Regions from separate parts of the Massilia sp. CCM 8734 genome, predicted to be linked through region 3. Evidence: predicted binding sites of a transcription regulator. Region 3 holds the regulator's gene; each other region holds the start of a gene.
The links. Region 3 encodes sigma-54, which starts transcription at its own class of promoters, with help from an activator protein. Its sites were predicted from a motif close to TGGCANGNAANCTGCTTT; they were not measured.

Region 1 (9,651 bases), on a different contig from region 3:
GGTACGGAAGAAAAAAGGGAGGCCGAGGAATCGCTAATAAAGTTTGATGATACAAATACCGATGTTAACGATATTCTCCAGCTCGCGACGGATGACAATGTTTTCTTCTCCCTGGGGGCCGGACCCAACCAGAAGGATGACAGCCGGTTCGGCAGCAAATTGCACAGGTTTCCGTTCGATCAACCCGCCGTCAAGCAGCACGGCTTGCTACACCCGTACGACGTGTTAACGGGTGAGTTCTCGCCTGTAGAACCCTGGCTCAAGGACGTTCCGGCATTCAAGGCACTGTCGAAACCGGACCGCGAGAAAATCCAGGCTAATCTGGATAATCATGGCAAGACACTTAACGCCGCGAACACGCTGATGCACGGCCCGCACCTCATGAAGGGTTTGGGTCTGTTGATTATCGAGCGCTGCCGGGTTCTGCCCGACAAGCTGCGCGACGACCTGCTGCAAAACAGGGACATCAATACGCTGATGAACGGCTTGTTACGGCCCCAGATTCTCGTACCCCACCAATTCTTCGGCGCGCCGACGGAAACTATCGAGTCCATGCGCCCGACCGCGAACGATGTCTCGTCGGACTCGTCGGACTCTTCGGACGCATCCGACGTTGAAGCTGACGACTCGGACGGCTCGGACGGCTCGTGGGGCTCTTCATCGAATGTATCTTCGAGCTCATCGAATGCGTCGTCGAGCTCATCGAATGCGTCGTCGAGCTCATAGAATGCGTCGTCACACTCATCCGTGTCCAGCCGCTACGGACAGTGGGTCTAACCTGCTGACAGGACCAAACAATGGAACCGGAAAAACTCTTCCCCAAACTGTCGCCGCTGCTTCATGGTTTCGGCATCAACCCGCGAGGCGTCACTGCGGCGCCAAGCTACGCATTCAAGATCGGCTTGCACACGATGTTCGTCACGGTCGAGCCGAGTGGGCAGACGCTGCTGGTGGTGCCGCTGAGGCGAAGCAGGACGGACGGGCAAGACGATTCAGGCTGGCAGATATTGAATCAGAATACCTTCGGTCAACCGCCCCCGGTATTGATCCACAGCGCCAGCGGAAGCGCCGAAGAAGTCCTTCTGTGGTGCGAGTTTTCGCTGCTGACCTTGCCTTCCGATCATCTGAGCGCACTGCCCGCGCGCTTTCTCGACAGGCTGGGCAAAACGCAGACCTTGCTGGAAGGCGTCATGCCCGCAGGTCGCGGCATGCCGGATCAATCGGCAGCGAAACCACGCCATCGGCAGCCGGCGATGGCGACGCAACTGCGCGGACGGTTCGACCGCCACGTTCCGGACTATGTCGGACGTGCTAACGATGCACCCGAGCCAGCGAGCCTGGCCCTGTTTGCCATCGGTGCGCCCGGCCTGGCGGGTGTGACTCGCCGCCGCAAAGCGGCGCCGTAACGCGCTATCACGCGGTTTCATGTCGGGAAACCTTACACAAGACGCAACATCAATGATTGCAATCCCGGTTAAGCGATTGATATATATAGTTTGTTTTGATGCGGCATGGAAATTGCTCAAGTTGTAAGCATTCCAACCACTTGCTGTGACCCGCCATGATCAAGAAACTGTTCGTCCTCGCCGCCACGGTACTGTGCTCGTTCAACGCATGGGCCGGTTACACGCAATATAACTTCGAAGCAACAAGCTGGGGGAACATCTTCGGGTACATCATTCAACACGATGACGGGTCGATCGCCATGTTTGATTTCAAGCTGAAAGATGACGACCCTGACATAGCAACGCACTTTTACCCCTTCACCGGCACGGGCTGTGTCTGCCTGACAAGTGCAAGCACCAATTTCACCAATACCGGCTTCGATCTTGGGCCGAGTAACTTCTCTATCCGCGATGACTACGACGGACACCGTAGAGCAGAGTTCAACATCAGCTTTATCGAGCACCCCACCGGCATGTTCATCTACACCGCAACCAACTCGTTCACCCGTAGCGAGGATCTTGATACGATCGTCTATTCGGATACGTACACCGGGATCCTCGAGGGAACCAGCATCGATCCCGAACTGGCGGCCTATTTGGATGCCAACAATGGCTACCATCCCGGCGTTCCCCGCATTGTCCCGAACTATGTCGGACATGCTAACAATGTACCCGAGCCAGCAAGCCTGGCCCTGTTTGCCATCGGTGCGCTCGGCCTGGCGGGTATGACTCGCCGCCGCAAAGCGGCGCCGTAACGCGCTATCGGCGTAAGCGATCACGCGGCGGCGCATGTAAGTCGGCCGCCAAGGTCATGCAAGTGCGAGCGTAGCGGATGGGCGGCAAACATCTCCTTCCAGATCCGTGGCGTGAGCTGATGCACGAGTGACGCCGGATGCTGGCCGACACGCTGCAGCACGTCCACGAAGTCGTCGTACGGATTGATGTCGTGTAGCCGACAGGTCGCCAGCAGGCTTTGCACAATGCCGATATGTTTGGCGCCCAGCTCGGTCCAGCTAAACAGCCATTTCTTTTTACCCATTGGGATGACCCGCAGGGCGCGCTCTAGGTGTTTCGTGTCGATCGATACCTCCGGGTCATCCAGGTAGACCGACAGGCCGGCCCGGCGCTCGCGAATATACGCCAGCGCACCAAGGAAGGGACTGCTCGGCAGGAATCCCCGCTTTTCGAACTGTTCGTCGATCCAGCTGAAGAAGCGCTCGAGGACAGGTTTCGATTGTTCCTGACGGCGTGCGTGCTTGGCCTGGCCCGTCAGGCCATCGTCGCGAATCTGCTGCTCGGCCTCGTACAGAGCGGCGATCGCGTGCAGTGCCTGATCGGCTTGCGCCGGCTCGATATCCCTGGCATCAAAGATTTTACGGCGCGCGCGTGCCCAGCATTGCGCGTGCGTGATCCCCGTCTTCTTCGCGTAACGCGCATGGGCGCTGTAGCCGTCGCTCTGCAAGACGGCGCCATCCGGCCTGTGCAGGCCAAGCGCGGTCTCAACGTGCTTGGCCGCCCGGCTGGGGTAGTACCGGAAGCAGATTTCATCCTGTTCTCCCACGACCGGCCACAAGTAGGCGACCTTCATCTTGGCCGGTCCAGCACGCCCCGCCTTGATCGGCGTTTCGTCCATTGCGATTACGCGTGAGCGCCACGCCGACTCCAGCTGGGCATTGAAGATCGGCTCGATCAGCGATACCGCGGCCGGCATCAGCTTCGTGATCCAGGCGCGGCTGACATTGATGCCGGAATCCTGCAGTTTGACGTGCTGACGGTACAGCGGCTGGTGGTAGGCGAACTTGTCGATGATCATGCCGGCGATGAAGCTGACGTCGGCAAGGGAGCTCAGATGCATGCCGTAGCGAATTCATCCCTTGTCCATCGGGGCCAATCAATGGCAAAATGATCAAGCAAAGTTGCCCCTATTTTGCGACGGCGACAAGCACTCACCGTCCGGCCTTGTCCCATATCGTCCAGAATCGTTTTTCATACTTTTTCCGTACTCGATAAAAAAGGGCCGGCAACATAAGTTGCAAGCCCCTGATTTCAAACACAATTTTGGTTGGAAGTGCAAGTTTCGAACTTGCGACCCCTGCAGTGTGAATGCCAGTGAACAACCATTTCTACAGGGCTCGCCTAGGAGAAAAATTGTCCAGAGCATCAAGAGTCGCTGGTGATTTTCACTTTATTACACCAAGAATTACACCAGCCCTGCCCGCCCTTTTCACGGTCGGCAATTGAGAAAATAGCATCCTCAATGAGGTTGCGCAAAAATGACCGAGATGTCAACGTGTAAAGTCGCAGCAGGAGAATATGCCCATGCCCGTCCGACGCCAAGACGACACCGATACTCGGCGCAGACGGGACAGGCCCATGGACGCCGCACCACCTGCTCCGCACCAGCGCCACGCTGATGAAGCGCCTGGGCGTGTCGCTCGACATCATCGACCGGTGTCAGAACCACGTTCTGCCTGGAAGCAAAGTGCGCCGACATTACTTGCACCACGACTATGCTGATGAGAAGCGGGATGCGTGGGGGAGGCTCGGATCACATCTGGCGTCAATTCTGAAAGATGTGTAACGACTTGACCTCCGCATTACCACTTTTTCATCTGAATAGGGGTGTATTTATTAAAGGCCTCCGCAAGAGCCTGCTCAGCGATGCCGCTATCGATCCATTCCTGCACCCAGCGCGTTGCATGATCTGTTGCCTCCGCATCGGTTTTGAAGGTCCCAAGAGCGGCAAAGTTGATGAAGCCGGAGGGGCCGGCAACCTGTGCCTCGGCTGAGAAGTGGGCATCGGCAGTTGGCATAGCATCCGCATAGATGAAGTACCCACGATATTCGATGCCAGTTTTAGTTGCCATATTTCACTCAAAAGTCCCTCTACCGCTTGGCGCCGTACATACAGTGCAACAGGACTAACAGCATACACCAACGACACTTAGACCAGCGACGCTACGATTTAGGAAAGCAACCCTCATTTCGCCATAAGCTCGCGAGCGGAAAATACCGCGTCCAAGGCAGCACGAATGACCTTTCGCTCGACCGGAGTCAGGAGACGTAGGTCAAACTCGATGCGATCAGAGTATTTTTGTGAAGGAGATAATTCCGACGAGCCTGGTGAGCCCCCAAAACGTAGCCACGTAGGGTCGACGTCCAGCCATTCAGCAAGCGCAACCAGCTTTGCTTGTGTCGGAATCGCCTCGCCAATCAGCCACTTTCTTGCCGCGTGCGAGGTGATTGCCATCCGTGGAAAGCGCAGGTTAAACGCTTTGGAAAGGGCTGTGGCGCTACGACCGTAGGGTTCAAACGCGGCTATAGTACGCAGACGTTCCGCAAAGCCGGTTCGACAAATTTCGCCAGGTGTCTTCTTTTCCATCGTTACTCGCTGATTTTTTCCGCAATGATACCGCTAGAAGCGATGGCGCCGCACACAAAATGCTCGACAGCGAAACGCTCGGCCCCGCAGCGCCGGTAGTGCGCCAGGAGGTCGGCGCCGATCATCTGCATGGGCGACTTGTCCGGACCGTCGATCCGGTGCATCTCCAGGATGAGCGGGCCGGTGGAATCTAGCACATGCCCGCGCCTATACGATCACTCGCAGCCAACAGACCTGTGCGGGTTCGTCCACTCTCATATGCCGACACGACCGTCGTCTGGACCGACCACTCTTGCACTTGGAGCGGCGGCGCCGGGTCATCCAGGCTCCCAGAAAACACCGTACTAGTCAGAACCTACGGAATCCTCATTATTTTCATCATGATGTTCGTGACGCGATGGAAGGTTAGTAGCGTATATACACCCCAAAAGCACCACCACAGGCCGAACCAAAATTTGGTAGCAGTGCTTGACTCAACAAAATAAAATCCAGCCAAGCAAGATATGCAAAATAATATGCCACTGCGCAGTGCGGAACTAATATAATCGATCAAATCACTAATATAGTTTGAAGAACGCAATCTCCCCATAACGCTGTCCGTTGGCAACGCCATTAAAATTGCTTGAGCGGTTGCAATGAAGCCGGTAAATATCGCACCAACACTCAAGGCTGCCGCCAAAAATTCTTTCTCACCGTTAGGGAGATGCGCATCGCACAACCACCATAAACCCATGACCGCCAGCGCCACGACGGCAGGAATATAACGCTCGACCTTGAGGCTCATTTTCTTATCCTGTAATTAATGCTTGCCACCCTGCTCTCGCTCTCTGCAATGCAATCCAGCGAGATACTTGAGTATACTGTCTATCACCACCCAGAGTAAGCCCATCAACAATCATTTGCAGCTTTGGCGTCAGCATATTAATAGCATCCAATTTTTCACCATTTTCCAATATTCCCTCTATCTCAAATGCACGAATAGTACGCGTTTCATCTTCCCGATCTGCTTTTAAAATGTTCGTGAGCTTTTTAATCAATGACCGGGCTGATGCATCTTTCAAATGCCCACCCCGCTTAGAAGTGACGGTCATCTCAAGTATTTCGCCGTTTTGCAGAGCGCTAAATTCAAGTGCACGGGCCAAACTAATATCGCCTTGACGGTGAGCATCAGATATTCCACCGACGTCAACCTTATAATGAATTTTGGTAATGAAATCAGCTTTCGCCAAGCGAACCGCTGAACTATCATCAATTCGGACATCAAGGTGATAATGCCGCGCCCCAGGCGGCACTTGCGCAATCCTGTTTAAATACTCCTGTATCCCAGCGGACCGCACTCCAGAGTGGTTATATTGGATCAGCAAATACTTATTCACAGGATCATACAATGCCGAGGTGGTGTCGCCAAAACCCTCATCATCCGCAAGCCCGAAACCGCTGATGGCAGCAGCCTTCCCGACTTTTCCGGGGCCTAATTCAAACTGCAATTTTGTGAAATCTAGCATCCACCAATCAGAAGTATTTCCTTGGGAAGGGCTGTTGGGAGGCGCAGCAACTTCCAGTCGGACGTCGTAGTAGCCAATACGACACGTTCTCTCTTGCAAGCCTAACGCCGCCGTTGAGCCAAGCACAGACTCCAATGGAAGGGCGCCTGTATCGGCTCTCACCTTGAATAGATTAACACTCATCTTACCGGTCATGACGCGCTCAACAAAGATTGTAAAAATGCATTGTCGAGGAACATTTTGTTAACTGCAAGAAAATTCTTGTTGCTGCTACAAGCACCCCGCGATCACGGCTTCGAGCTGCGTCTCGTACTTGAGGTGCAGCGGCAGATCGCGCGCCAGGGCGAGCACCTTCTCGCCGTCGCTGGCATCGGGCGCCAGGGTGCGTGTGGCGAACGTCGGCCGCTCGAGCGCCGCTGTCACGCACGGGCGGTAGACTGGCACCTTGACCTCTTGCACGACCGGTGTCGGGCCGGCGCAGGCTGCCAACAGCAGCACCACCAGCAGCGCGCACGCCCACAGTATGCGGCGGGCGCTCATCGCACGGACTCCAGGATGACGTTCACGGCCGGCATGGCCTCGTCGCACGTGGTGGCGCGCACGCCGGCGACCTTGGCCAGCGCGGCATCGAAGCGCTTGCCGGCGACAGCGGCCTGCTGCTGGGCGACCTGGCCGCGTGCGTCGGCCACCAACTTGGCCGCGCCGGCCGCCTCGACTGCGGCGTTCTGCGCCTGGATGGCGCCGCGCAGTTCCGCGTTCGCGCTGCGCTCGTCGGCCAGCTCCACCCGGGCGGCGTCACGGTCGCGCGCCGCCAGGAACCAGCCGCCACCAGCCCACGCGCCCACCACCAGCAGGGCGGCCAGCAGGATCACAGCGATGACCTTCCAGATGCCGCCCGTGACGCCAGCGGCCAGCGTGCCCAGGGCGCTCATTGGGCCGCCACGCACTGCGCATGCGAGCGCTTGCGATCCGCCCACAGACCGTAGCAGCGCTTGTTCGGGTGCCCCTCGATCAGCGACGAGCAATCGTAGCCAGCGGCGAACCGGTACAGCAGGATGGCGTCGCACGCGGCCCGGTAATCGCCAGCGGCGAGGCGGCGAGTCAGCGTCGAAGGACCGGTGATCCGGCCGGCCTTGTCCAGCGAATAGCAGAAGTTCGTCGGACCGATGTTGTAGGCCAGATCGACGTACACATCGTATTCCGCCTGGCTCAGCGGCGCGCGCACGCATTCCTTGACGGCGCCCTCGTAGGTCCGGACGTCGAGCAGCGCGCGCTGGGCCGCCTTCACCGGCGTGGTGCGGTCGCCGGCCTTGACGCCGCCGGTGGTGCCGAAGCCGATGGTGGGCACGTCGCCCTTCGTCGGGATGACCACGCCCTCTGTGTAGCCCTCGCGCGTGAGGAGTCCAACGAACGCGCCGGCGCTCAGCACCAAGCCGGCGATGCCCACGCGGGCCTTATTTGTCAGTGCCATGCAATTCCTTCTGCGCGAGCAAGCGCGCGCCAAATGCCAGCGTCGAGACCGCAGCCGCGATGCCGGCGAATACGCCATTGGGGATGCCGGCAGGCTGCACCAGCGCGATATACACCTCGGCGGCGCCCAGCAGGCCCGCAGCGGCGTTGAATTTCAGGCTCCAGGCCTTGGCGAGCACCGCGCGCCAGTCTTCGATTAATTTCATTTGCCGCTCCAAAATCCGCTTCCCTTCGCACCGGTAGCGCCGGTTTCGCCCTGCTTTCCTGTGCTGCCGGCCGCGCCGCGCTTGCCAGCATCGCCGTCGCTGCCAGCGCGCCCACGGTCGCCGGTTTCGCCCTTCTCGCCCACGCCATCAGCGCCGGCCGGGCCTTCGATGCCTTGGGCGCCAGTCTTGCCGGGCGGCCCTTGAACGGCTTTCGTCGGATAAAGCGCCGCCACCAGGATCAGCGCGGCGGCAACGCAGAGGAAAATACGGAGCACCCAGTAAAATGAGGTCGACCACTTTTTCGCATTCACTTGATGTGCCCTCCCGCGATTTTTTCAACGATCCAGTAGGCCATCCCCAGAACCGCGCTGCCCAGCGTCATCACGCCCCACTTCAGCGCCTTGTTGCGCTCATCCTCAAGCGCCGCGATCTGCTTCGTCGCCGTATTGAGCTTGGCGTCCGCCTCCTCCTTGTTTTCGTCAACTTCGCGCTGCATTGCGGCCAGTCCGGCCGTCAGCAACGCAATTTGTGTTTCGGTCGATATTGTTTGCGTCATTGGATTCTCTGAATGGCCTTGCGCGACGGACCGATGGGTAGCGCGTTGATGCCGGCGAGCGGCAATAAAAAAGCCACCCGAAGGTGGCCTGTGGTGGGGCGCGTGCGATCGATCAGTCGATGGTCGCGGCGGTAATGAACAGGGCGTCGATGTCAGCGGGGGCCAGCTCCAGCACCTGCCGGATGCCTTCGACCAGCCAGTGGTCGCGGCGCACGTTCTGCGCATATTCGAGGTATGCGCGCGCCTGATCGCCATCAACGCCCGGCATCGCATCGACGAAAGCCTTCACGGCAGCCATGTGGCCAGCGGCGCCCAGCGCAAGGCGTGCGTTCAGCATCGGCACGGATACCGGCACAACCGGCACAGCGGCGGCGGCCCGGTCCGCATGGACCTGCGCGATTTCTTCGTCGGTCATCGGGCGGCTGAACGCGCCAATGTCTTTATCCCAACCGCAAACAATATATTCGTCCATCATGTCGCCTTCTTAAATCCGTAGACTTCAATACTGCCCTTAGCCAGAAACTTTGCAGCGCTACCGCTTACAAACAAGCGGAAACCACTGACGGCGCTGGAGCCAATATAAAAACCGGCAAGTGTTTGAATAAAAACGTTCCCACCCGCGCTCGAATTTACTTGAGATTCACCTTTCCACGCTTTGGTAGTGTTGGTCCCGTTTGCATTGAAAATTTCGATTACCCCACTCATGGATGCATTCTGAAGATAACCAAAACCATATCCAGAACTACCGAGGTTTGTAGCGGCAGGTGATGTATTGGTCGGGGTTACGAGTATTGAGTTGTATCTACTGTTTGCATCCACAACGCCAGCGACCGCAAACCGCAAGTTTATATTCTCACCGCCTGCCAAAGACCCCTCCATCGTCCGAATTATTACTTTGTAGTTGTCATAAGTAGAGCTGAACACATTTAGAAAATCCACCGTCAGCGCATTATCGACGGGCACAACTGACGCAAGCAATACCATAGCCGTATCGTCGAGCAATGCGAGCGGGCCACTTCTATTTGGCATTTGGTATTCGCGTATGGTGCCGGGGCTAATCAGATCAGCCTTGAATTTGCCTTGCTTC
Region 2 (9,651 bases), on a different contig from region 3:
CCATCGCGGCCAGCGCCGCACCACGGTTCTCGCCCTGCAACATGGCCGACGGCTTGCCATCGATCAGGATCTGCACATTGTTGTTGCCGCGCAGGCTGACGCTGCCGTCCAGATCGACCGCCACCGATGGCACATTGCCCAGTGCATCGGCCGCCGAGCCGTTGCTCGTGCTCACGTCCGCCTTGATGTCGTAGACCTGGCGGTCGATGCGGTTGCTCGGGCGCTCGCCTTCGACCGTGACCGAGGGCACGGCAAGGTCGCCTTCCGGCGGCGGCTTGGGTGGCGCGCTTCGGGCGGCCTGCGTGATGGCGGGCGGAGTACCGGCGCCCGGCGTACGGGCGGCCGGCGTACGGGCAGCCGGCGTACCGGCGGCCGGCGTACGGGCAGCCGGCGTACCGGCAGCCGGCGTACGGGCAGCCGGCGTACGGGCAGCCGGCGCCAGCGCGCCTTGCGCCTGCGCGACATGCACCGCGCACAGGGCCAGCAGCGCCAGCAGTGCCAGCGACCATGGTCTTGCGTGGCGGGCGCCGGCGGCGCCGGGCAATCGAAACTGCTTCATCGGAAAACTCGGGCGACATCCAGGCGCTGGATGGGGATTGATGGAATTGTCCAGCGGGCACTATACACAGGCTGCGCTCATAACGTTCCGTCAATCAATTGATTCAGTCGCCGCCAGGGCCGCGCCCAACGCGTCAATACGTCGCTGGCGAAATAATTTGGCTCAACACAGGCACTTTCTTGCAGCATGCGTGTCTTATATGTTCGGTGGGCTCGGCCGAGCTCCTCCTCTCCCCGCAGAAACACCATGCAACGATGCTAGCGGCCCTATCCCACTCCCTCTCCGCCGTCACGATCGACGCCTTGCTGGAGCACATTGTCGTGATCGACCAGCGCGGCATGATCGTGTCGGCCAACAAGGCCTGGCGCGACTTCGCGCTCGCCAACGGCGGCGATCCGCTGCGCGTGTGCGAAGGCATCAACTACCTCGATGTGTGCGACCGCGCCGCCTTGTGCGGCTGCAGCGACGCCGCCCGGGTCGCCTCCCTGGTGCGCGACATCCTGGCCGGCCGCTGCCGCAGCGCCACCTTCGACTATCCCTGCGACGCCCCGCACGAGCCGCGCTGGTTTTCCCTCAAGATCAGCGCGCTCGACCATGAGGGCGCGCCGGCCCTGGTGCTGGTGCATGACAACATCACCACGCTCAAAAGCTGCGAACGCCAGATCCAGTTCCAGGCCAGCCTGCTGGCCTCGGTCGAGCAAGCCGTCATCGCCACCGACGTGGCCGGCACTATCCTGTACTGGAACCCGTTCGCCGAAAAGCTCTACGGCTGGGCGGCCGCCGAGGCGATGGGCCGCAACATCATCGACCTGGTGCCGGCCGAAACCTCAGCCGAACGCGCCGCCCAGATCATGGCGCGATTGCAGGCCGGGTGCAGCTGGTCGGGCGAATTCCTGGTGCGCAACCGCGACGGCACCACCTTTCCCATGCACGTGACCGCCTCCCCGATCCGCGACGACCAGGGCCGCCTGATCGGCGTGATCGGCATTTCCACCGACATCAGCGAATGGAAAAAGGCCGAGCGCGCGCTGAACCTGTCGGCCATGGTGTACGAGGCCATCGGCGAAGCGATCATGATCACCGCGCCGGACGAGCGCATCGTCGCCGTCAATCCCGCGTTTATCCGCCTCTCCGGCTATGCCGAGCCGGAGCTGATCGGCCAGCCGGCCCGCATGCTGCTGACGGGCGTGCTGGGCCGGGAGCACAACGGCGAATTGCTGCAGCGCCTGGAAAAATCGGGCCACGCGCAGGGCCGGGTGTGGACGCGTCACAAGAACGGCGACGAATGCGCCGAATGGCTGCGCATCGACACCATTTACGACGAACGCGGCCAGGTGAAGTTCCGCGTGAATATGTTTTCCGGCATCACCGACCAGAAACTGGCGGAAGACACCATCTGGCGCCAAGCCAACTTCGACTTCCTCACCGGCTTGCCCAACCGCAGCATGTTCCACGACCGGCTCACGCACGAACTGCGCAAGTCGCACCGCTCCAACCTGCCGCTGGCGCTGATGTTCATCGACATCGACCACTTCAAGGAAGTCAACGACACCCTCGGCCACGATACCGGCGACAAGCTGCTGCGCGAGGTGGCGGCGCGCCTGTCGTCCTGCATCCGCCAGGCCGACACGGTGGCGCGTCTGGGCGGCGACGAATTCACCGTCATCCTCGGCGAGCTCGACGAGCTCGACAGCGTCGAGCGGGTCGCCCACGGCATGCTCGCCGCGCTCGCCAAACCCTTCGTCATCGGGGTCGAAACGCTGTACCTGTCCGGCTCGATCGGCATCACCCTGTTCCCGCACGACGCCAGCGACGTCGACACCCTGCTCAAGAACGCCGACCAGGCCATGTACGCGGCCAAGAATCGCGGGCGCAACCAGTTCAGCTACTTCATGCCCGCCATGCAGCGTGCCGCGCAGAACAAGATGCGCACCTTGAACGACCTGCGCGCCGCGCTCGCGCAGGGCCAGTTGCGGGTGCTGTACCAGCCCATCGTCGACCTTTCCAGCGGGCGCATCCGCAAAGCCGAAGCGCTGCTGCGCTGGGAGCATCCGCAGCGCGGCGCGGTCAGCCCGGCCGAATTCATCCCGCTGGCCGAGGAATCGGGCCTCATCGTCGGCATCGGCGAATGGGTGTTCCAGCAAGCGTTCCACCAGGCCATGCGCTGGCGCGGCAACATCGATCCGGAATTCCAGATCAGCGTCAACATGTCGCCGGCCCAGTTCCGGCGCCAGTCATGCGGCAACGGGCAACCCTTGCATGCGCCGCATCTGCGCAGCCATCCGGTGCTGGGGCGCTACGCCGGCACCGAAATCGTGGTCGAAATTACCGAAGGCATGCTCATGGAATCGACCCACAGCATCCACGAACAACTGCTGTCGTTTCGCGAAAGCGGCATCCAGATGTCGCTCGACGACTTCGGCACCGGCTATTCCTCCCTGTCCTACCTGAAAAAATTCCACATCGACTATCTGAAGATCGACCAGTCCTTCGTGCTCAAGATGGTGGCCGGCTCGGACGACCTGGCCTTGTGCGAAGCGATCGTCGTCATGGGCCACAAGCTCGGCATCAAAGTCATCGCCGAGGGCGTCGAAACGCAGGAACAGCGCGACCTGCTGACCGGCGCCGGTTGCGATTTCGGCCAGGGCTACCTGTTTTCGCGGCCGCTCACCGCCGCCCAGTTCGACCGCCTGCTGCGCTGCCACGATACGCGCCGCTAAGCGGTGCACCAAAACGGATGCGCCGCCGTGGTGCAGCGCTCGCCTCCAGCCGCGCCCGCACGATATTTTCCGCCTCAAAATCAAGCACTTGCATCGACGCACCAAAATGGAACGATTATTGCTTACTTCAAGGACGTCAATACTTCCATGCACCTTTATCGGGAATCGTCCAATGAACGGAACCAACCACGCCGCCGACGCGCTGTTTATCTTGCTCGGCGCCATCATGATCCTGGCGATGCACGCCGGCTTCGCCTTTCTGGAACTGGGCACGGTGAGGAAAAAGAACCAGGTCAACGCCCTGGTCAAGATCCTGGCCGACTTTGCCGTCTCGACGATTGCCTATTTTTTCATCGGCTACGGCATTTCCTACGGCGTCGATTTTTTCGCCAGCGCCGACGTGCTGGCCGAGCGCAATGGCTACGAACTGGTCAAATTCTTCTTTTTGCTCACCTTCGCGGCCGCCATTCCGGCGATTGTCTCGGGCGGCATTGCCGAGCGCGCCAAGTTCCATCCCCAACTGATCGCCACCGCCTTGCTGGTCGGCTTCGTTTATCCCCTGTTCGAAGGCATTGCCTGGAACGAGCGCTTCGGCATCCAGGCGGCCCTGAAACTCGCCTTCGGCGCCGGCTTCCACGACTTTGCCGGCTCGGTCGTGGTGCATGCCGTGGGCGGCTGGATCGCCCTGCCCGCCGTGCTGCTGCTCGGTGCGCGCCGCGGGCGTTACGGGCGCAACGGCGCCATCGCCGCCCATCCACCCTCCTCGATTCCCTTTCTCGCGCTGGGCGCCTGGATCCTGGCGGTGGGCTGGTTCGGCTTTAACGTCATGAGTGCGCAAACGCTCGACAAGATGAACGGCCTGGTCGCCGTCAATTCGCTCATGGCCATGGTCGGCGGCACCCTGGCCGCGCTGGTGCTCGGCAAGAACGATCCCGGCTTCACCTACAACGGCCCGCTGGCCGGGCTGGTGGCCGTGTGCGCCGGCTCGGACCTGATGCATCCGCTCGGCGCGCTGGCCACCGGCGCCATTGCCGGCGCGATTTTCGTGGCCATGTTCACCCTGACGCAAAACCGCTGGAAGATCGACGACGTGCTCGGCGTGTGGCCGCTGCACGGCCTGTGCGGCACCTGGGGCGGCATCGCGGCCGGCATCTTCGGGCTGAAAAGCCTGGGCGGCATGGGCGGGGTGGCCTTCATGTCGCAACTGGCCGGCACCGCGCTTGGCGTGGCCATCGCGCTCGCCGGCGGCTATCTGGTGTATGGCGTACTGAAAAAGACCATGGGCTTGCGGCTGGACCCGGAGCAGGAATTCCAGGGCGCCGATTTGTCGATCCACCACATTTCATCGACACCGGAGCGGGAATCGAACTGGTAGCGCACCGGAGGGGGAGCCTTGCAACATTGGCCATACCGAACTAAAATCAGGCGAGCATGTACACCCCCCCTCACGCCTTACCCCGGATCCACATAATCAATGAAGAAACCCTCTGCGCCGCAAGAATCGACCTCGGCTGAGCCGCGCCTGTACCGGGTCGTGGCCACCCGCATCCAGGCACTGATCCGCGACGAGAGCATCAAGGCCGGCGAACGCCTGCCGGCCGAGCGCGACCTGGCCGCCAAGCTGAGCGTGAGCCGGGCCTCGTTGCGCGAAGCGCTGATCGTGCTCGAACTGAGCGGCATTGTGGAAGTGCGCGGCGGCTCGGGCGTGTATGTCAGCGAGCAAGCCACGGCGCAGGCCGATGTGCCCGAAGTCGGGCCAGGCCCGTTCGAAGTGCTGGCCGCGCGCCGCATGATCGAGTCCGAAGTGGCGGCGCTGGCGGCCAAGATGGCCACCGATTCGGCGATCGACGCGATTTTGACGGCGGTGCTGGAGATGGAACACCATCACGAGGACCGCGCCAGCAACGAGCAGGCCGACCGCAATTTTCACCTGGCGATCGCACGCGCCACGGGCAATACGGCGCTGGTCGGCGTGGTCGATTATCTGTGGAACCAGCGCGGCAGCTTGTGGCACAAGCTCAAGGAACATTTCCAGACCGAGGATTTGCGCGTGACCACCTTGACCGACCACCGCAAGATTCTCGAGGCGATCGCCTCGCACGATGTGGCCGGCGCGCGCCAGGCCATGCGCGCGCACCTGGAACGCGTCACGCGCACCTTCTCGCGCGGATAAGCCGTGGCGGCCTTGCCCGCACCCTTGCACCCGCGCTGGAACCACCACAATAGAGGAGTACAGCATGCCCTATCACGTCGAACCGGTTGCCTTCGTCCACGCAGCGCGCAGCGCTCCCGAGGATGACCTGTGGGGTGGCGAACAGGCACGTATCGTGCTGGTGGACGCACTGCAGCCGGCCGCCCTTGCCGGACTGGCGTCGTTCTCCCATGTCGAGGTGCTGTTCCTGTTCCACCAGGTGGCAGCGGAAAAGATCACCTACGATGCGCGCCACCCGCGCAACAACCCGGACTGGCCGCAAGTCGGTATTTTTGCCCAGCGCGGCAAGAACCGGCCGAACCGCATCGGCAGCACCATCTGCCGCCTGCTGTCGGTCGAGGGCAAGGTCTTGACGGTGGCCGAGCTCGACGCTATCGATGGCACGCCGGTACTGGACATCAAGCCCGTGATCCGCGAATTCCTGCCGCGCGAGGCAACCCGGCAGCCCGCATGGGCCACCGAGCTGATGCGTGATTACTGGTCCGGCAAGCCGTAAAACCCGGCTTCACCTTCAAAACGCCCAACTGGCAAGTCCACCTTGATTAATTGGTCAGGCCAAACTAGAATTGGCCTAACCATAAAGGCAATTCTAATCAGGAGACACGCCGTGCCCACACCACCCCGGTTCCCGCAACCGAAGCTACTGCTTTCCTCTATCGCCATCGCGGTCCTGACCCTGATGAACCAGGCCTCGGCCCAGCAGGGCGACGGCGGCATGACCCGGATTGAAGTCACCGGTTCCTCCATCAAGCGCCTGGCCAGCGAAAACGCCCTGCCCCTGACCACCATCAAGGCCGAAGACCTGGTCAACCGCGGCCTGACCACGATGTCCGAAGTGGCCACCTCGCTCACCGCCGGCGCGACCAATGAACCGGTCGGCGGCGGTGGCGGCGGCACCATGATCAATATGCGCGGCCTGAACACCAACCGCACCCTGGTCCTGCTCAACGGCCGCCGCCTGGCCAACGAAGCCATTGGCGACAGCGCGATCAACGTCGACGTCATCCCCATGAACGCCATCGAACGGGTCGAAGTGCTGCGCGACGGCGCCTCGGCCATCTACGGCACCGACGCGATTGCCGGCGTGGTCAACTTCATCACCAAGCGGGCCATTTCCGACACCACCGCCAGCGCCAGCGTCATGGCGCCCGAACGCAGCGGCGGCGGCGAGCAGCGCCGCTTCAGCCTGACCAGCGGCACCGGCGACCTGGCCAAGGATGGCTGGAACGTCTACGCCGCCTTCGACACCCAGAAACGCAGCGCCCTGATGCAGCGCGACCGCCCCAACATCAGCGATCCGGACGACATCGCCCGCCTCGGCGGCACGGCGTTTACCAGCAACACCTCCGGTTCCTCGTCGGCGCCGGCCAACTACACCGTCTACGCCAACGGCAAGCCGACCAGCGTCACCGGCAACCCGTATTTCGGCGCCGGCTGCGTCGCCCCGTACCAGGGCCAGTACACCATCCCCTCGACCAAGCCGAGCGGCGCCGGCAGCAAGACCTGCGTGCTCGACCCGAACCTGTATCCGCAACTGCTGGCCGACAACAAGCAAACCACCCTGCTGACCAAGGGCAGCCTGCGCCATGGCGACGGCAATCTGCTGACCGTCGAACTGCTCAGTTCCGAATCCTACATCGACGCCCTCAATCCGCCGCAGCCGTTCGGCGCCCAGACCGACTACGACAAGCTCAACCCCGGCCTGCGCAAACCGCTGATGATCACCAAGGCCAGCAAATGGTATCCCGGAGGCGCAGGCGGCGTGCCCGCCGTGGCCGGCCTGAACGGCGCCGACCTCGCGCTCACCTGGAGCCTGGACGAACTCGGCCCGGCCATCACCGACGACCGCCAGAACAGCCACCGCCTGGTGCTCACCGAAGAAGGCCAGTTCAAGGGCTGGGACTACAAGGCGGGCTTTAACTACGCCTACAGCAAGCGCACCGTCACATTCCTGAGCGGCTACCTGCGCACGCCCGAGCTGTACAAGGGCGTGGCCGACGGCGTGTTCAACCCCTTCGGACCGCAGGACGCAGCCGGCCAGGCCTACCTGGAAAGCATCTCCGCCGACGGCCTGGTCAACCGTCGCGCCGAAGTCCACTACTACGGCCCCGACCTGACCCTGAACCGCGAACTGACGACCCTGGGCGGCGGCGCGCTGGCGCTCGCCGTCGGCGCCGACCTGCACCGCGAAACCTACCGCGACGCCTCCGGCGACATTGGCGACGCGGTGGTCTACAAAGTCTCCGGCACGCCCAACCGCTACCCGCATGGCGCGCGCACCGTGCTCGGCACCTACCTGGAACTGGACGCGCCGTTCACCAAGCAGCTCAACCTGAACCTGGCCGTGCGCGCCGACCGCTTCAGCGACTTCGGCACCACCTTCAACCCCAAGGCCAGCGTGCGCTACGAGCCATCCAGGGCCCTGATGCTGCGCGCCACCGCCAGCACCGGTTTCCGCGCCCCGACCCTGCCCGAACTGTACGGCACCCCGCAAACGCGCGTGCCGTCCACCTCCAAGTGGGATGACCCGCTGCTGTGCCCGAGCGCCACCCCCGGCGTGAGCGGCACCGGCGCGCTCACCACCGACCCGAAATACGCGGGCCTGAACCTGGACGCGGCCAAGGTCTGCGGCAGCACCCTGACGGTGCTGACCGGCGCCAACCCCGACCTCGAGCCGGAAAAATCCAAGACCTTCACCGCCGGCATCGTCATCGAACCGATCAAGAACCTGGTCGCCTCGCTCGACTTCTGGAACGTCGAGATGACAGGCACGATCGCGCAGATTTCAGAAGACACGATCTTCGGCGACGTCAACAAATACAACAATCTGTTCGTACGCAATGCCGACGGCACCCTGGCCTACATCACCAAGACGCGCCTGAACATGGGCGGCCTGCGCACCCAGGGCATCGACGCCAGCCTGAACTACACCCTGCCGACCGCCAGCATGGGGCGCTTCGGCATGTCCTTCGACGGCACCTACGTCAACAAATACGAAGGCCAGAACGAAGAAGGCGGCGACTGGATCGACAGCGTCGGCAAACCCGGCGCGCTCTCGACCGGCGCCACCTCCGCCAACACCTACGTCTTCAAATGGAAGCACAACCTGCGCCTGTCGTGGAGCCGGGGCGGCTTCGGCACCCAGCTGACGCAGTCCTACACCTCGCGCTACATCGACACCAACGCCTTGCCGAGCCAGAAACCGGGCCAGCCCTTCTACAACGAAATCGAGCCCTACATCCTGTACAACCTGAGCGCCAACTACGCCTGGAACAAGCGGCTCAAGTTCACCTTTGGCGTGAACAACCTGCTCGATGTCGACCCGCCGCTGTCGAACCAGCGCCTCAGTTCGCGCGTGGTATTCGCGCAAAACATCGCCAAGCCGATCGGCCGCGCCTACAACATACGCGTGAACTACACCTTCTGATGATGAAGCCATTTTCTTCCCTGATAGCGGTCGCTGGCCTGGCGCTGGCGGTCGCCGCGCCCGCGCATGCGGCCGCTGAAGCGGCCAGGCCGGCGCGCCTCATCCTCGTCGGCGACTCGACCATGGCGACCCGCTCCGGCTACGGCGACGCCCTGTGCCAGCGGCTGCGCGCCGGCGCGGCCTGCATCAACCTGGCGCGTGGCGGACGCAGCTCCGGCAGCTTTCGCGCCGAGGGGCGCTGGGACGAGGTGCAAGCGCTGCTGCGCGACGGCGCGGCGTACAGCGCCAGCTACGTGCTGATCCAGTTCGGCCACAACGACCAGCCGGGCAAACCGGGGCGCTCGACCGACCTGGTGACCCAATTCCCGCAAAACATCGCGCGTTACGTGAGCCAAGCGCGCGCGCTCGGTGGCGTGCCGGTGCTGGTCACGCCGCTGACGCGGCGCAGCTTCAAGGGTGCGTACTTGCGCGACGACCTCGGTCCGTGGGCATCCGAAGTGCGGCGCGTGGCGAAAGAGAGTGGCACATTGCTCGTCGACCTGAACAAGATCAGCGCCGACGCCGTGCAAGCGATGGGGTCAAACGAAGCCGACACACTGGCGCAAGCGCCGCCGCCGGACCCGGCTGCGGCGCCCGTGGTGGCGGGGTCGGGTGCGGCGGTCGAACCGCAAGGCGCACCAAAAACCAGCTTCGACCGCACCCACGTTGGCGCCAAAGGTGCGGCCCTGTTTTC
Region 3 (9,651 bases):
TGCTGCGCCTGGCGATGCTGGGCACCCTGGGCGCCGCTGGCGCGCCGGCGTGCGCCGCCATCACCTTCGACTTGCATGTCGCCGTCAACTACACGGGCGCCACGCGCGGCGGCGTCCCCATACCGAACGAGACGCATAAATTCAAGGTCACGCAGGGCGAACGCTATCTGACCGTGCAAGACGCGAAGGAAACGACGATTGTCGACCTGGTCACGCGGCGCCGCTATCAAATCGACGAGCCAAGCCGCAGCTACGTGGCCTATTCGATGTTCGACACCATCGCCTATCGCCTGCTCGCAGTCAAAAAGAAAGGCAGCTTCACGCCGACCTACGGCCTGATCGAGCTGGAAAACAATCTGTCGGTCGAGGTGGCGGCGCGCACGCTGACCGAATCGACCGAAGGCGGCGCCACGGTGCTGGCTGTCGACGGCTTTCGCCTGGCCAGTATCGGCGCCGGCGGAACCAGCGTCAGCGCCGGCGACGCGGCCATGTTCGCACGCATCCTGCGCACTTTCGGTACCCATCCGCGCGTGCTGACGCGCCTCTCCGCCCAACCACGCCTGCCGGCCAGCCTGGTCACCTACCACAAGCAGATCGAAGGCTACAGCGAAACGCGTACCTATACGATCAGCGCCGTCAAGCAAGGCGCACCGGCCAGCTACAGTCTGGCCGCGTACAAGCTGCGCGCGCCGCAAGGTGACGAGATCGACCAGGTGCTCGACAAGGGAGCCATCAGCGCAGCACCGCCGACAGCGGCGGCCAGGCAGGCGTTCGAGCGCGAAACCGCGCAGGCGTTCGCCGACAATCGCGTGCTGGACGCTATGCTGGGGATGAACGAATGGGTATTCTCCGGGGGGGGCGATCCGGTCATGCCGACGCCGGCGCAGCGGGCGCTGTTCCAGGCCAACCCGCAGTTGAGCAGCCTTGCGGCGGTGATGCGCAAACAAGAGACCAAGGCGGAACTGGAAGCGACGCTCGCCACGCTGCAGGAACTGCGCAAGCACACTACACGCAAGCAACACGTCCTGATGCTGTTTGAAGCCGATAACCTCAAAGAGTTGGGTAGGTACCGCGAAGCAGCTGCGTTGTACGCCAAGGCGCTGCAGGCCAATCCGGCAATGGCATCGGCCTACGCCGGCCTCGGAATGTCCCTTTACAGAAGCGACGACACCGTGCGCGCCTGGCGTAGCTGGGATGCGGGACGACGCATCTCGAACGGCGGGGAGCTCGACCTGTTCGGCAACGTCGACCAACTGGAACAGTCGCTCTTGCGCGACTACCCGCAGTTCTTGTAAGCGCTGCGCAAACCTGCCCGCCCGGTCACAGGCACTTGCGCAGGGCGACCGGCGGAATCTTGAGCGCTTCGCGGTACTTGGCGACCGTGCGGCGCGCAATCACCATGCCCTGCTCGCCCAGCATGTCGGCGATCTTGCTGTCCGACAGAGGGCTCTTCGGATCTTCGGCGCTGGTCAGCTGCACGATCAGCGCGCGGATCGCCGTCGATGACGCTTCGCCGCCCGCTTCGGTGGCCACGTGGCTGCCGAAAAAATACTTCAGCTCGAACATGCCGTGCGGCGTCATCATGTACTTTTGCGTGGTCACGCGCGAGATCGTGCTCTCGTGCAGGCCAAGCGTGTCGGCGATTTCGCGCAGCACCAGCGGTCGCATCGCCACCGCGCCGTGCGAGAAGAAATTGCGCTGGCGTTCGACGATCGCTTCGGCCACCCGCAAGATGGTGTCGAAGCGCTGGCGCATGTTCTTGATCAGCCATTTGGCTTCCTGCAGCTGCGCGCCCATCTGCCCTTCGCCCTTGCCCTGCTTGAGCAGCGCGGCGTACATGCTGTTTACGCGCAGGCGCGGCATCACGTCGTTATTGAGCATCACCGACCAGCCGTTTTTTGCCTTGCGCACGATCACGTCCGGCACCACGTAGTCCGACACGTCGGACGCGAACTCCGCGCCCGGATGCGGATTGCACTGGCGGATCACGGTCTGCGCCTCGCGCAAGTCTTCATCGTCGCAATCGAGCGCTTTTTTCAGCTTGTTGAATTCGCGCTGGGCGAACCAGGTCAGGTGGTTTTCGACGATGGTCAGCGCCATGCGCCGCGTCACCATCGGCACGCCGGGCATGCGCCGGATCTGCAGCGCCAGGCATTCGGACGCATTGCGCGCGCATACCCCGCTCGGATCGAAACTTTGCAGCAGCGCCAGCACGGTGCGCAGTTCGTCGATCTCGATCTCCAGCTCGGGCGGCATGCGCTCGTGGATCTCTTCGAGCGACTCGGTCAGGTAGCCGTTGTCGTCGATGGCGTCGACGATCAGTTCGACCAGCGCCCGGTCGCGCGCTTCGAGCACGGTCACGCGCATCTGCTCCATCAGGTGCTCGCGCAAGGTGGTGCTTGATGCTTCGAGCTGCGGGCGCGAATCCTCGTCGTCGGGCGTCTTGGCGCGACCGAGGTCGCCCCACTCGCCATCGTTGTCGTTGCTGGACGGGCTGTCCGCTTCGCCGCCTTCGAAATTCTCGCCTTCGCTCGGCGCCGGCGCATCCTGCGCACCCGGCTCGGGCGTCGCTTCGGTCGGCGTCGAGGTGCTGCTGATGGCGCCATCGCCCAACAGGCGCACCGAATGATCGAGCGGATCGTCGAGCCGTTCGAGCAGCGGATTGTCGGTCAACAGCTGTTCCAGTTCCTGGTGCAGTTCCAGGGTCGACAACTGCAGCAGCCGGATCGACTGCTGCAACTGGGGCGTGAGGGCCAGGTGCTGGGAAGTGCGTAGTTGAAGGGACTGTTTCATGCCTACATCCGGAAGTGTTCGCCCAGGTAGACCCGACGCACGGATTCATCCGCGATGATATCGTCGGGACGACCGGAGGCGAGCACCGCGCCCTGGTTGATGATGTAGGCGCGGTCGCAGATACCCAGCGTTTCGCGCACGTTGTGGTCGGTGATCAGGACGCCGATGCCGCGCTGCTTGAGGAAGCGCACGATGCGCTGGATCTCGATGACGGCGATCGGATCGACCCCGGCGAACGGTTCGTCGAGCAGCACGAAGCGCGGGTTGGTCGCCAGCGCGCGCGCGATCTCGACCCGGCGCCGCTCGCCGCCCGAGAGCGACATGGCCTGGTTTTCGCGCAGTTTTTCGATCTGCAGGTCGGCCAGCAGGGTATCCAACCGTTCGTTGATCTGCGCCTTGGTGAGCGACTTGCCATCGACCTTTTGCAGCTCCAGCACGGCGCGGATGTTTTCTTCCACGGTCAGCTTGCGGAACACCGACGCTTCCTGCGGCAGGTACGACAGGCCGAGCGCGGCGCGCCGGTGAATCGGCAGGCTCGAAATATCGACCCCGCTGATATCGATCGTGCCCGCGTCCGACGGCACCAGGCCGACGATCATGTAGAACGAGGTAGTCTTGCCGGCGCCATTCGGGCCGAGCAGGCCGACCACTTCGCCGCAGTCGACCTGCAACGAGACGTCGCGCACGACCAGGCGCTTGCCGTAGCTTTTCTGCAGGCCGCGCACGATCAGCGTGCTGCCGCAATTTTTCGGTTCGATCATGGATTTCCCGCAACTGGCGTGGTGGTCGGCGCGGGCGCCGGCGCTGGTGCGGGCGTCACCGCCGGCGCGCCGGCCGCCGGCGTGGCCGGCGCGGCGCGCGGCTTGCGCGGGGCGATGATCATGGTGCCGCGACCCTGGCCCGGCTTGTTGACGCCGCTGGCGTCATTACGCGCCACGAACACCTCTTTGCGGCTGTCGTAGGAAATGAATTCGCTTTCGATTTCGTTGGTCGGTTTCTGCCCTTCGAGCTGGCGGATCCTGGCGTTCGAGAACAGCTTCATCATGTCGTTGCGTTCATCGTATTCGATGCGCTGGGCCTGGCCTTCGATCCACAGGTCGGGCCCGCCGTCGCGCTTCTGGCGGAAGGTGGCAGCCTTGCCGGCGCTGGCGGTCAGGGTCACGAACATGTCGCCTTCGGGCGTCTCCTTGATGACGGCGCGGTCCGACTTGAGAATCAGCGTGCCCTTGGTGACGACCACGTTCCCGGTCAGGATCGTCACCTGGGTCACTTCATTGGTCTCCAGGGAATCGTAAGTGATCACCGCCTGCTTGGCGGAATCGGCCTTTTCGGCGGACGCGGTGGCCGCGGCCAGGCCCAGCAGGGCGATGGCTAGGAATTTTTTCATTGTGGTTTACCTGTGATGGTTGGCGCTGCGCGCGCCGCTTTCGGTGGATACACGATCTGCCCGCGGCTGGCGAACTTGAGCTCGCGCGTCGCGTTGTTCGCTTCCATGCCGGTTCCCCTGATGGTGGAATTGCCCAGCGTGACCTGGACCGGCTGGTCGGACGTCATGCGGTCTTCGTCGGTAAAGACGGTCAGTGCTTCGGTCTTGAGTTCCATCGCGCGGTTGTTGGGCGACTCGGGCCGCACCACCTTGACATCGCCCATCAGGTCGGCCTGGTTCTGGGCGTGGCGGATGCGCGCGCGCTGCGAGGTGATGGTGGTGAGCGGCTGGCCGGGCGCGACGCCCTGCAGCACCGGCAGCTCGACATCGGAGGAATCGTCGATCGGGCGGTGCGTGAGCTTGGCGCCGGACACCAGGTAGCGCGGCTTGCCCTCGGGCGTCATGCGCACGAAGCTGAATTGTTCGACGATGTAGTCGGGTTCATTCTTGAAGGTGTTCGGATCGACCGTGTCGTCGCCGTTTTGCGCCAGCTGGACCAGCCAGAAGGTGCCGAAGGCGAAGAAGGTCCCGACCACCATGATCGCGGTCAGGCGCCAGCGGTGTGCGGTGCGCTTATGCATGGTGGTCTCCTGTGGTGTGCATCAGGCGAAGTACGGCGCCAGTGCCGCGTCGTAGGTGCCTTGCGCGCGCATGACCAGGTCGCACACTTCGCGCACCGCGCCACGCCCGCCGCCGGCCTTGGTGACGTAATGGGCGCGGTACTGCACTTCTGGATGCCCGGTCGGCACGGTGACGGCAAAGCCGACCTGCAGCAGCAGCGGCAGGTCGATCACATCGTCGCCGATGTAGCCGCACTGCGCGGCGGTGACGCCGGTCGCTTCCAGCAATTTGGCAAAGGCGACGCGCTTGTCGTGGATGCCCTGGTGGACGTGCATGATGCCCAGGTCGGCGGCGCGCCGCACCACGATCGGCGACTGGCGCGCGCTGATGATGGCGGTGGCCACGCCGCTCTTTTGCAGCAGCTGGATGCCCAGGCCGTCGAGCACATTGAAGGTCTTGGTCGCTTCGCCATCGGGGCCGTAGGTCAGGCTGCCGTCGGTGAGCACGCCATCGACGTCGAAAATCATGACCTTGACGGCGGCGGCGCGCTGCATGTGGGCCAGTTGGTTTGCGGGCTCGGTCATGTCAGATCACCTTGGCGCGGGTCAGGTCGTGGATATGCAGGGCGCCAACGAGCTTGCCGGCGCAATCGACCACCAGCATCTGGTTGATGCGGAATTCTTCCATGATGGCCACCGCGTCGACCGCCAGCTGGTCGGGACCGACCCGGCGCGGGTCGGCGTGCATCACGTCGCGGATGGTGATCTTCGTGAAATCCTGCACGCGCTCGATCAGCCGGCGCAGGTCGCCGTCGGTAAATACGCCGACCGGGTGCCCGGCGTCATCGACGATAGCGGTCATGCCCATCCCCTTCTGGGTGATTTCGAGCAGGGCCACCGAGAGCGACACATCGGCAGTCACGGCCGGCACCGCGTCGCCGCTGCGCATGACGTCGCGCACGTGGGTCAGCAGGCGCCGTCCCAGCGCGCCGCCCGGATGCGAGCGGGCGAAATCTTCTTCTTTAAAGCCGTGGGCGTCGAGCAGCGCCACGGCCAGCGCGTCGCCCAGCGCCAGGGTGACGGTGGTGCTGGCGGTCGGCGCCAGGTTGAGCGGGCAGGCTTCCTTGGCCACCGAGACGTCGAGGTGCACGTCGGCCAGCAGCGCCAGGCTCGATTGCGGGTTGCCGGTCATGGCGATCAGCGGTGCGCCCATGCGCTTGATGATCGGCAGGATCGACATCAGCTCGGCCGTCTCGCCGGAATTCGAGATGGCGATGAAGGCATCCTGCGCGGTGACCATGCCAAGGTCGCCGTGGGCCGCTTCGCCCGGGTGGACGAACATGGCCGGGGTGCCGGTCGAGGCCAGGGTGGCGGCGATCTTGCGCGCGATATGGCCCGACTTGCCCATGCCGGAGACGACCACGCGCCCGCCGCACTCCATCAGCAGGCCGACGGCCTGGCCGACGCTGTCGTCGGTCTCCAGGCGCGCGTGCAGGGCGCGGATGGCGTCCGCTTCGATTGCCAAGGTCTCGCGGGCCAGTTGCATGGCGCGTTGCGTGAGGTTTTTGTCAAAAGCTTTCAGCATTGTTTTTTCATGGGTTACACTCATGGCAGAAGTATAAACGAATTGCGAAAGCAAAAAACTTGCCAGACGCAGAAATCGTGGTTACCCCGTGTTTTCGGCCGGCCTTTACCATTTCTTTACACGGCACCGCATGTTTTCAGGACTAGAACTCACCCTCCTTCTGTTAGGCAGCGCCGTACTGGGCGTGGTCGCTTTCCGCATGATGCACCTGCCGCCGATGCTCGGTTACCTGGCCGTCGGCATCCTGATCGGCCCGCACGCCCTGGGACTGGCCGAAAACAGCAAAACCACCGAAACCCTGGCCGAATTCGGCGTGGTGTTCCTGATGTTTTCGATCGGGCTCGAATTCTCCCTCTCGCAGCTGATGGCGATGCGGCGCATCGTGTTCGGCCTGGGGATGGCCCAGGTGGTGCTCACCATCGTCGCCACCATGCTGTTTGGCTGGCTGCTGGCGACCCAGCTGCCGGGCCTGAAAATCACCTGGCAGGCCGCGTTCGCGCTGGGCGGCGCGCTGGCCATGTCCTCGACCGCGATCGTGGTCAAGATGCTGACCGAGCGGCTCGAACTCGAAAGCGGGCATGGCCGCAAGATCATCGGCATCTTGCTGTTCCAGGATCTGGCGGTGGTGCCGCTCCTGATCTTGATTCCTTCGCTCGGCAAACCTCCGGAGGAACTGGCCGAAACGCTGGCCTGGGCCGGCGTGAAAGCGGTGATCGTGCTGGTGCTGCTGCTGTTCATCGGCCAGAAGATCATGCGCAAGTGGTTCGCCATCGTCGTCAAGCGCCGCTCGCAGGAGCTGTTCATGCTCAACCTGCTCCTGATTACCCTGGGCGCGGCCTGGATCACCGAGCACGCCGGCCTGTCGCTGGCGCTGGGCGCGTTCGTGGCCGGCATGCTGATCTCCGAGACCCAGTACAAGCACCAGGTGGAAGAAGACATCAAGCCGTTCCGCGATGTGCTGCTCGGGCTGTTTTTCATCACCGTCGGCATGCTGCTCAATGTCGGCCTGGTGCTGGAAAACTGGTGGCTGGTGCTGCTCTTGCTGGTGCTGCCGGTGCTGCTCAAGTTCGCCCTGATCGCGGTGCTGGCCAAGTTGTTCGGCGCGTCCGATGGCGTGTCGATACGCACCGGCCTGGCGCTGGCGCAGGCGGGGGAATTCGGCTTCGTGCTGCTCAACCTGACGTCCGGAGCGCGCCTGATCGACGACTTCATCATCCAGCTGGTGCTGGCGTCGATGGTGCTGTCGATGCTGGTGGCGCCGTTCATCATCGCCAAGTCGGACCAGATCGTGATGAAGGTCTCGTCCAACGAGTGGATGATGCAGTCGCTCCAGCTGACGCAAATCGCCAGCCGCACCATGTCGACCCAGAAGCACGTGATCATCGCCGGCTTCGGACGCAGCGGCCAGACCCTGGCGACCTTGCTGACCGAGGAAAAAGTGGCTTACCAGGCGCTCGACCTGGACCCGGAGCGGGTGCAGGAAGCGCAGGCGGCCGGCGCGGATGTGTCGTATGGCGACGCGGCGCGCCGCGAAAGCCTGGTGGCGGCCGGGATTTACCGCGCCAGCGCGCTGGTGATCACGTATGCCAGCACGCCGTCGGCGATCAAGGTGCTGCACCTGGTGCACGAGCTGGCGCCGACCTTGCCTGTGATCGTGCGCAGTTATGACGATACCGATCTCGATGTGCTGAAAAAGGCGGGGGCGGCGGAAGTGGTGCCGGAAGCGCTGGAGGGCAGTTTGATGCTCGCTTCGCACGCGCTGGTGATGATGGGCGTGCCGCTGCGGCGCGTGGTGCACCGGGTGCAGAGCGCGCGCGACGAGCGCTATGCGTCGCTGCGCGGGTATTTTCATGGCAGCGGCGACGTCAGCGACGATCCGGAGCATTTGTTCGTGCGGCTCCATTCCGTGACCCTGCGCGAAGATGCGGCCTCGGTCGGCAAGCGCATCGACCAGCTGGACCTGGGCCAGCTGGGGGCCGATGTGACCACCGTGCGACGCGGCAAGGAGCGGCTCGATGTGACGCCGCTCACGCAGCTGGAAGTGGGCGATGTGGTGGTGCTGCGCGGGTCGGCCGATGCGGTGAACCGCGCCGAGGAGCGCTTGCTGCATTAGCCCCTATGCCGTCGTCCCCGCGCCGGCGGGGAGTCGGTTTCGGCAATGCCGGGGACGACGGGCTAGGAGTCTGCGCGGCAGAAGGAGTCGAGGCGGAACGGGTGGGAAAAGAACCCAGTTCACGCCCACTTTTGAGGTCCGTAGCCGTCGCTACAGATCGAGAAATGGGTGGGAAGTGGGACTTTTCTCCACCCGTTTCGGCCGACGAGCTTCTGCCGCGCAGACTCCTAGTGATCAGGTAAACGACACCACCCGATTGCGCCCGCCCTCTTTCGCCTTGTACAGCGCCGAATCGGCATGCGCCACCAACTCCTGCGCCACGCCTTCGATCGCGTGATCGCGCTCGAAATCATCGAGCGTGGCCGCCCCGATCGACACCGAAATACGCAAGTTTTCCCCAGTCGACAAGACGAACGGCGCGCCCGCGATGCTCTGCAAGATCCGCTGCGCCACCTGGGTCGCGCTGTCGAGGTTCGCATCGATCAGCAGCACCACGAATTCCTCGCCCCCGAAGCGCCCCAGCGCATCCGACAGGCGCAGCTCGGCCTTGATGCGCGCGGCCACCTCGCGCAGCACTTCATCGCCGCCCTGGTGCCCGCTGCTGTCGTTGACCAGCTTGAAATGGTCGATGTCGATGTACAGGCATGAAATGCGGTACGCCTGGCGCCGCGCGCGGCCGATTTCTTCCAGCAGGCGACGGTCGATGTAGCGCCGGTTGTACACCCCGGTGAGCGAATCGGTCAGCCCGATATACTTGAGCATTTCGTTGCTGATCACGTTTTCCAGGCAAATCGCGATGATCGACGCCATGTGCTCGATGAAGTCGGTGGCCATGGCCGGCGTAAAGCGGGTCGGATCGAGGCTGCCCAGATTCAGGCTGCCGATCAGGCGCTTGTTGCGCAGCAGCGGCACCAGCGCGATGCTTTGCAGGCCGGGCGGCTGGTTCGGGAACATCGGCTGGTGCCCGGCCGGATGGTAAGGCCCCAGCATCGGCTTGGGCGGGCCGGTGAACACCTCGCTGCGCGACGGCACGAAGCCCAGCGCCGCCACCGCGTCCACGAAAATCATGTGCGGAAAATCGTTGAAGTCCACACCCAGCTTGTCCATCACGGTACGGATGTCGGCGTCTTCGTCGACCAGGCTCAGTGTGACGATATCGAGACCGGCAATCGCC

Region 1: F2P46_RS02085 (PEP-CTERM sorting domain-containing protein) is a predicted target of sigma-54. The motif match lies at 1,508-1,525, and genes of this name have one in related genera.
Region 2: F2P46_RS28045 (ammonium transporter) is a predicted target of sigma-54. The motif match lies at 3,387-3,404, and genes of this name have one in related genera.

Annotation. Positions count from the first base shown of each region.
Region 1 covers NZ_WHJI01000002.1:31,071-40,721, forward strand. The annotation lists gene F2P46_RS02075 (hypothetical protein) at 1-726, shown strand, start outside; gene F2P46_RS02080 (PEP-CTERM sorting domain-containing protein) at 798-1,406, shown strand; gene F2P46_RS02085 (PEP-CTERM sorting domain-containing protein) at 1,562-2,200, shown strand; partial or broken gene F2P46_RS02090 (IS66 family transposase) at 2,221-3,288, opposite strand; gene F2P46_RS02095 (hypothetical protein) at 4,043-4,312, opposite strand; gene F2P46_RS02100 (hypothetical protein) at 4,426-4,827, opposite strand; gene F2P46_RS02105 (hypothetical protein) at 4,830-5,024, opposite strand; gene F2P46_RS02110 (hypothetical protein) at 5,183-5,611, opposite strand; gene F2P46_RS02115 (DUF6731 family protein) at 5,616-6,527, opposite strand; gene F2P46_RS02120 (hypothetical protein) at 6,603-6,872, opposite strand; gene F2P46_RS02125 (hypothetical protein) at 6,869-7,264, opposite strand; gene F2P46_RS02130 (glycoside hydrolase family protein) at 7,261-7,803, opposite strand; gene F2P46_RS02135 (hypothetical protein) at 7,787-8,008, opposite strand; gene F2P46_RS02140 (collagen-like protein) at 8,005-8,319, opposite strand; gene F2P46_RS02145 (hypothetical protein) at 8,316-8,564, opposite strand; gene F2P46_RS02150 (hypothetical protein) at 8,677-9,039, opposite strand; gene F2P46_RS02155 (hypothetical protein) at 9,036-9,651, opposite strand, start outside.
Region 2 covers NZ_WHJI01000040.1:23,556-33,206, reverse strand. The annotation lists gene F2P46_RS28055 (TonB-dependent receptor) at 1-559, opposite strand, end outside; gene F2P46_RS28050 (EAL domain-containing protein) at 814-3,279, shown strand; gene F2P46_RS28045 (ammonium transporter) at 3,452-4,654, shown strand; gene F2P46_RS28040 (FadR/GntR family transcriptional regulator) at 4,754-5,452, shown strand; gene F2P46_RS28035 (SAM-dependent methyltransferase) at 5,517-5,987, shown strand; gene F2P46_RS28030 (TonB-dependent receptor) at 6,099-8,918, shown strand; gene F2P46_RS28025 (rhamnogalacturonan acetylesterase) at 8,918-9,651, shown strand, end outside.
Region 3 covers NZ_WHJI01000012.1:3,698-13,348, reverse strand. The annotation lists gene F2P46_RS13080 (tetratricopeptide repeat protein) at 1-1,295, shown strand, start outside; gene F2P46_RS13075 (RNA polymerase factor sigma-54) at 1,321-2,793, opposite strand; gene lptB (LPS export ABC transporter ATP-binding protein) at 2,796-3,554, opposite strand; gene lptA (lipopolysaccharide transport periplasmic protein LptA) at 3,551-4,180, opposite strand; gene lptC (LPS export ABC transporter periplasmic protein LptC) at 4,177-4,800, opposite strand; gene F2P46_RS13055 (HAD family hydrolase) at 4,822-5,364, opposite strand; gene F2P46_RS13050 (KpsF/GutQ family sugar-phosphate isomerase) at 5,366-6,364, opposite strand; gene F2P46_RS13045 (monovalent cation:proton antiporter family protein) at 6,495-8,477, shown strand; gene F2P46_RS13040 (sensor domain-containing diguanylate cyclase) at 8,712-9,651, opposite strand, start outside.